DNA from 2 places in the Shewanella sp. ALD9 genome. Region 2 is predicted to be linked to the other one. Evidence: riboswitches for the same ligand, from Rfam matches in the RefSeq annotation. Region 2 holds a riboswitch; the other holds the start of a gene.
The links. A riboswitch is a leader RNA that binds a small molecule or an ion and turns the genes downstream of it on or off. The one in region 2 is predicted to bind thiamine pyrophosphate.
Positions count from the first base shown of each region.

Region 1 (3,433 bases), 240 kb from region 2:
GGGTCTTGTAAAGAGGCGGCAACTTGTTGGTCTTGGCGGTCCATATAAAATAGCGCCAAGGTAGAATCCACTTCTCCATCAAACCAGCTCGATTTTAAGCCAACTTCATAGTTATATAAAATCTCAGTGTCGAACTGTTTCTTGTCAGACAATTCAGCAGGCAGTGTCATATTAAAACCACCCGCCTTATAACCGCGGGCGACACGAGCATAAGCATTGTGATTAGGATTAATGGCTTTTGACAACGCAATATGGCCGCCCCACATATCTTCTGATGGGGCAAAGTCATCTTTATTGCTGTCACTATAATCACTATCGCGGCGCTCGAAACGCAACCCAGTCGACAATAAGTAATCATCACCTAAATGGCTGTCTAATTGACCAAATATGGCATAGTTTGTCGCCTCATAATTTGACTGCAACACTTCATCTGGCCAGGTGTTGTATTCCGAGTATAAGTCGTTATCTTCTTTCAAATTCATCGCGTATACACCCAATAACCAGTCGGTACTACCGGCGAAGATGCGTCCTGCATCTTTGGATGATAAACGGAACTCTTGGGTAAAGGTTTTACGATCGCCCTTTTTGTCCCAGGTGTAATCATAAACACACGGCTCAGTACCTGAGGCCGCTCCTGCGTCGTCATACACAGTACATGCTTTACTCGCCCAATAATCCGAATTGGCCCAATCACCATCATATCCATTATGATGATCAGTTTGCGCAAATGATGTTAATGATGTGAAGTCAAATGCTTGCATACCCGTGTATATGAACTTAACCCCTGCTCCAGTCGTTTTTTGTGTATCAACACCGGGTTGGTCAGTTAAGGTATTACTGCGATTATTATCTAATGTCCACACATCGTAACCATTATCAAAATTGGCATGCAATAAGGTTAAATCAACTTGAAGATCGTCAGTAGCGTACCAACGGAACTTAGCCCTAGCCGTTAACTCATCACGTTCATTGGTATCATCACGGTTAAGATAAAGGTTGTCACGGTAACCATTTTGATTGTGCTGTTCTAGTGATACACGGTAGAGCAATTTACCTGAGTCATTGAGTGGACCAGAGCTAAAACCAGAAAGAGTACGAAGATTGTCATCACCTAAACTGACTTTTGCGCCATGTTCAAATGATTCGGTAGGGTCATTACTTTTTAAGTAAATTAATCCAGCTAGTGCATTAGCACCATATTGAGTACCTTGTGGACCGCGCAAGACTTCAACTTGCTGCATGTCGTACATACTCGACACCATGCCAAGGCCTGATAGGTCGATGTCGTCGACCACAAAGCCAACCGATGAGTTAGGTGCACCTTGATATTGTTCTTGTTCGCCGACACCACGAATTTGGAAGTATTTAGGACGAGAACTGCCACCAGACCAGTTAAAGTTGGCAATAGAATTGAGCACATCTTCAAAATGTTGCGCCCCTTCGTCTTCTAATTGCTGGGCATCAATAACCGTCACGCTTGACGGCATTTTATCAAGGCTGATATTACTAAAATCAGCATTAACAACAATCACTTCCATTTTTTCATATTCGGGAGTGACATTTTCAACATCGGCCGTTTTAGCCATAACCACAGGCGAGCTTAATGCCACCATTACCGCTAAGGCAATAGGTGTTTGGTGTAACCTAGTAGAGTTTTTCGTAAACATAGGACCTCAAATAGTGATTTTGAGATCCGGCAAGAGTAGCGAATAAGAGGTGCACATAAATAGTGTGGCCCATTCCTACGCCGGTATAAGCCGGATCAGGTTCTAAGGGTTCGTCATACAGACATCTCAGTTCAGGTTTTACTGAACACCCCTTGGCGATCACGATTATAAACTAACTTCACCATGAATACACGAGCAGCGATACAATTTGATAACGCAAAAATATAATTGATTAACTTTATATTAAATATCAGTAATCATGTCTCTTCAAGTTCTCTGTAGCGTGGCTTAATTTGAGAAAGCTTCGCGCACATAAATCTCAAATCGAATAGCTTGTGTATTGGGCGCTACCGCACCCACTTGCAACTGCTGTTTACCATGTAATTTAACCGACTTCCAACTGCTTGCTTCATCCTCAACTGTAAATCCGCTAGCATCGTACCAAGTGAATTTATATTGTAGACGTAGGTCAGTGCTCGATTTGCTTTGAATTAGCGCCGATGCTTTGATTAAGTCAGCAACCATGACAGATGAAATATCCACAACATTGACATCACTGGCAAAAGAGCTGCTATCGACTCTAACCTGCCCGCTTGAGTCTACCGAAATACCTGCCGTGTTATGCGCACAGGCGCTAAGCAACAATGCTAATGCGAACACAAATATTGACGTTATTTTCATGCTATCTCCTTATTTGCTGTTAATGTAAAGCGTTGACTTAATCTATCAAAAAATGTGCTCTGGCAGTGGCTATCAATTGTTTACGGTTGGTTTGCCAACAGTTCATACTGACGTTAGCCACACGGCGGCCTTGGCGAGTAATTTTACATTCTGCAAAGGTATCTTGATGTAAACCTGCGCGTAAATAGTCAATTGAGAAATCAACAATTTTAGGTACTTTCTTGGCTTGCATAAATACCATTAATTGCACAATTGCCGACATTTCCATAAACCCAGCAATCACTCCGCCATGTATTGCAGGTAAAATCGGATTACCAATGTTGTCATCTTTAGCCGGCAGTCTAAATACCATTTCATCACCAAAACGGGCCACTGACATGCCAATAAATTGTGAGTAAGGTACTTTCTCAAGTAGGTAACTATAATCATTCAGTTCAATGGCACGTTTAACCACATCTTGAACATCTAAACCCTTTTGTGTCTCTATTTGGGTTGGCTCACTCATGATTTCGCCCCCGGTAAATTCCCCATTAACACTTGACGAAACTCTTCGCCGACCATTTCTGGACTAATTCGCATAAAAGAACCCACCGCGTGAGCGATAGGTTCATCAATACTGTCTTGATATGCTATCGCACGGGTAAAAGCAACGCTTGACGATAAACGATAGCATTCAGCAAAGGCATAAACTGATTTATGAGGCTCTGCAGGTTTCATGTAATCGACACGTAAATCCAATGTTGGAGACAACTCTAACGATTGGTACTTCTTCAAAATGGCGCATACCACGGCTGTGCCACAAGCGGTATCTATCAAGGTTGTGATCACCCCACCATGAATGACTCCGGTGTCGGGGTAACCAATAATATCTTGACTGTAAGGTAACTCAATTAACACATGATGCTCACTGGCTTCTTGCACTGAAAGCCCTAAACGACGGCACTGAGCTAACTGGTTGACAAAACGGGTGGCGACTTCAGTTAATGGAAAAAAATCACTGTTAATTTTCATTATCCACGACTCAGCATTGGGCCTAATGGTTTACCCCCTAAAAGATGCATATGAATATGGTACACCTCTTGACC
Region 1 covers NZ_PJCD01000003.1:720,214-723,646, reverse strand. Annotated here, with positions in the region: gene CXF88_RS10785 (TonB-dependent receptor) at 1-1,667, opposite strand, end outside; TPP riboswitch at 1,723-1,830, opposite strand; gene CXF88_RS10780 (YcfL family protein) at 1,956-2,348, opposite strand; gene CXF88_RS10775 (PaaI family thioesterase) at 2,386-2,853, opposite strand; gene CXF88_RS10770 (PaaI family thioesterase) at 2,850-3,359, opposite strand; gene hinT (purine nucleoside phosphoramidase) at 3,359-3,433, opposite strand, start outside.
Region 1: linked by a shared signal. The riboswitch ahead of CXF88_RS10785 (TonB-dependent receptor) and the one ahead of thiC (phosphomethylpyrimidine synthase ThiC) in region 2 are both predicted to bind thiamine pyrophosphate.

Region 2 (3,433 bases):
ACCGTTAAGTCAGTATCAACTTGTGCGACAGATTTGACGTCATGATAAAGCGCCGATCCCGACGCTTTGAACTCTGCCGACTTTTGTGCCATCGCTTCCGCCGGATTTATGGCTTGAGCTGTATGTTGAGCTTGATAAGCACTAGCGGAAGAGACTTCAATCTTAAGTGCTTCAGCTTGCTCAAGATTCGCGGCATATTCACGCACTTCGTGGGTTATTTTCATCGAACAGAATTTAGGCCCACACATTGAACAAAAGTGAGCCACTTTTGCCGATTCTTGTGGTAACGATTCGTCGTGGTAAGCACGAGCGGTATCAGGATCAAGACCTAGGTTATATTGATCTTCCCAACGGAATTCAAAGCGGGCTTTTGATAACGCATTATCACGTACTTGCGCACCTGGATGACCTTTAGCGACATCAGCAGCATGAGCTGCAATCTTGTAGGCAATTAAGCCTTGTTTTACATCTTCTTTATTTGGCAAACCTAAGTGTTCTTTGGGGGTGACGTAACACAACATCGCCACGCCGTACCAAGCCATCATGGCAGCGCCGATGCCAGAGGTGAAGTGATCATAGCCCGGCGCAATATCGGTTGTTTGTGGGCCTAAGGTATAAAATGGTGCTTCGTCACAAAGGGCCAATTGCTTTTCCATATTGACTTTAATCAATTGCATTGGCACATGACCAGGGCCTTCGATGATGGTTTGCACATCATATTCCCATGCAATTTTGACCAATTCACCTAAGGTTTCTAATTCCGCAAATTGCGCTTCATCATTGGCATCGGCAATTGAACCGGGGCGCATACCATCGCCTAACGACAATGACACATCGTATTGGGCGCAAATCTGGCAAATATCACGAAAATGTTCATATAAGAAACTTTCTTGATGGTGGCTTAAACACCACTTAGCCATAATTGAACCGCCACGTGACACAATGCCGGTAAGGCGTTTAGCGGTCATGGGTACATAACGCAATAACACCCCAGCATGAATCGTAAAATAATCTACGCCCTGCTCGGCTTGTTCAATCAATGTATCTCTAAATACTGCCCAACTGAGGTCTTCGGCAACGCCATTAACCTTTTCTAATGCTTGATAAATCGGCACGGTACCAATTGGCACTGGCGAATTACGGATAAGCCACTCACGCGTTTCATGAATATAACGTCCGGTCGACAAGTCCATGACCGTATCTGCACCCCAACGGGTTGACCACACCAGTTTTTCAACTTCTTCTTCAATCGAAGATGTCACCGCTGAATTACCAATATTGGCATTCACCTTCACCAAAAAATTACGCCCAATAATCATAGGTTCGGTTTCAGGATGGTTAATATTCAACGGAATAATCGCTCGACCTCGAGCGACTTCATCACGGACAAACTCAGGAGTGATAAGTTGCCCAATATGCGCACCAAAAGCCTCACCTGGCGCTTTTTGAGTCAATACGCTATCGGTTACTTCAGCGCGAGCCATGTTTTCACGAATGGCAATGTATTCCATTTCGGGGGTAATAATACCTTGACGAGCATAATACATTTGGGTCACGCATTTGCCAGACTTGGCACGTTTAGGCGCGACAAGGGCGTCAAAGCGTAAATGATCGAGTCCATCATCGGCCAGCCGCTGTTGGGTAAAGCCCGAACTTGCACCCGTTAATTGCTCAGTATCTTGTCGCTCATCAATCCATGCTTGACGGATTTTAGGTAAACCTTCACGCACGTTGATATCAGCAAGGGGATCAGAATAAGCACCCGCACAGTCATAAACCATTATCGGCGGATTGGCTTGTTTAATGGGTTCAGCGTCAGTACCACCAATGACGGTATCAGTTTGATTCACTTGGCGCATAGCGACGTTGATATCAGCACGACTACCGGTTAAATAGACTTTTTCTGAATTAGGATGTTGTAACGGTTTAAGAGTATCAATAAATTGTTGAGCGTTAGCTCGAGTTTGACGACGGTTTGGATTTGACATTAGCAACCTCAATATTAAGAGTAGAGTTGCTTGTCTGGAGAGGTGTTGATAGCAGCAGTAAACGATAAAAATACTATTGCTTACGTCAATAATCACATAGAAAAATACTAAAGTAATAACGTAACTGGATATATAAACCGATAAAAAACTCGGAGGTAAACGTCCATTTACGGTCTTGTTAATACGTTATTTATCTTCCCAACTATCATGATTATTACGCTTGTTTCCTTCGCAGGTTCTAGCCTGATCAGGTTCAACGGATCCCGAATAAACGGTCTCAGCCATAATGGCACTCCGACAAGATGTCCCGCAGTATAAGCAAGCTTGTCGCTAAATAACAAGCACTAAAATAATCATTTCATACAAAAGTTATCAATCCACATACCAGAAACTAATATGAGGTTATTGATATCCCCATGGTTCATCCATCACCACAGACAGGTATTTATCAAGGTGCGACACTATGTCGCATTCATCATATTTATTAGTAGATTATAATTTCAAAAAACTGACAAACACCTTTGAAATATATTCATCAAAGGTTGATAAAAATAACAATAAAGGTGATGACGTTGGCAAATAAAGCAATCCAAACCATTAAATCAAATACAAATTACCCATGGGTTTACTCATCAATTTCATTGACTATAATGTTTGCTATTACACCTCAAGTAATGGCTGAGCAGTACGATAAGCAAAATAGTGAAGGCATTGAGCGGGTTGAAGTACATGGACAAAACACGACTAACAAAGACTTACTCGGCTCAGCCCAAAGCTTACTTGAAAAGCAAGGAGTAGACTTTTCTGAAGCAGGTGGCGTATCGGCATTACCGATTTTAAATGGCATGATGGGCGATCGCATTAAGGTGCTCATTGATGGCAGTGATATTACCTCATCATGTGCAAACCAGATGAACCCGCCACTTTCTTATGTGTCAGCCAATCACATTAGTTCGACCCAAGTGGTTGCTGGAGTCTCTCCGGTGAGCGCCGGTGGCGATAACATTGCTGGCGTAATTAACGTCAATAGCTTAACCCCTGTATTTACCGATAGCGACAATGTGACATGGCAAAGTGGTAACATATCTAGTGGTTACCGAAGTACCAACAACGCTATTCTCGCAGGTGTAAATGCCACTGTTACAAGCAAAACATTAAGCTTTAGTTACCAAGGATCATTTGAAGACGCTAACAGCTATACCGACGGCCACGGCGATAAAGTACTAGACACCTTATACCAATCACAAAATCATGCATTAATTGCTGCTTGGCAAGATGACAACCAACAAATTGCTGTCAAATTGACCCATCAACATATCCCCTTTCAAGGTTTCGCTAACCAGTATATGGACATGACGAATAATGACAGTTATGGCGCATTAGTGCGCTATCAACGAACGCTGGAAAACGAAGGCGAGTTCACTGCCCAAGCGAACTGGCACAAT
Region 2 covers NZ_PJCD01000003.1:956,585-960,017, reverse strand. Annotated here, with positions in the region: gene thiC (phosphomethylpyrimidine synthase ThiC) at 1-1,988, opposite strand, end outside; TPP riboswitch at 2,196-2,295, opposite strand; gene CXF88_RS11785 (TonB-dependent receptor) at 2,555-3,433, shown strand, end outside.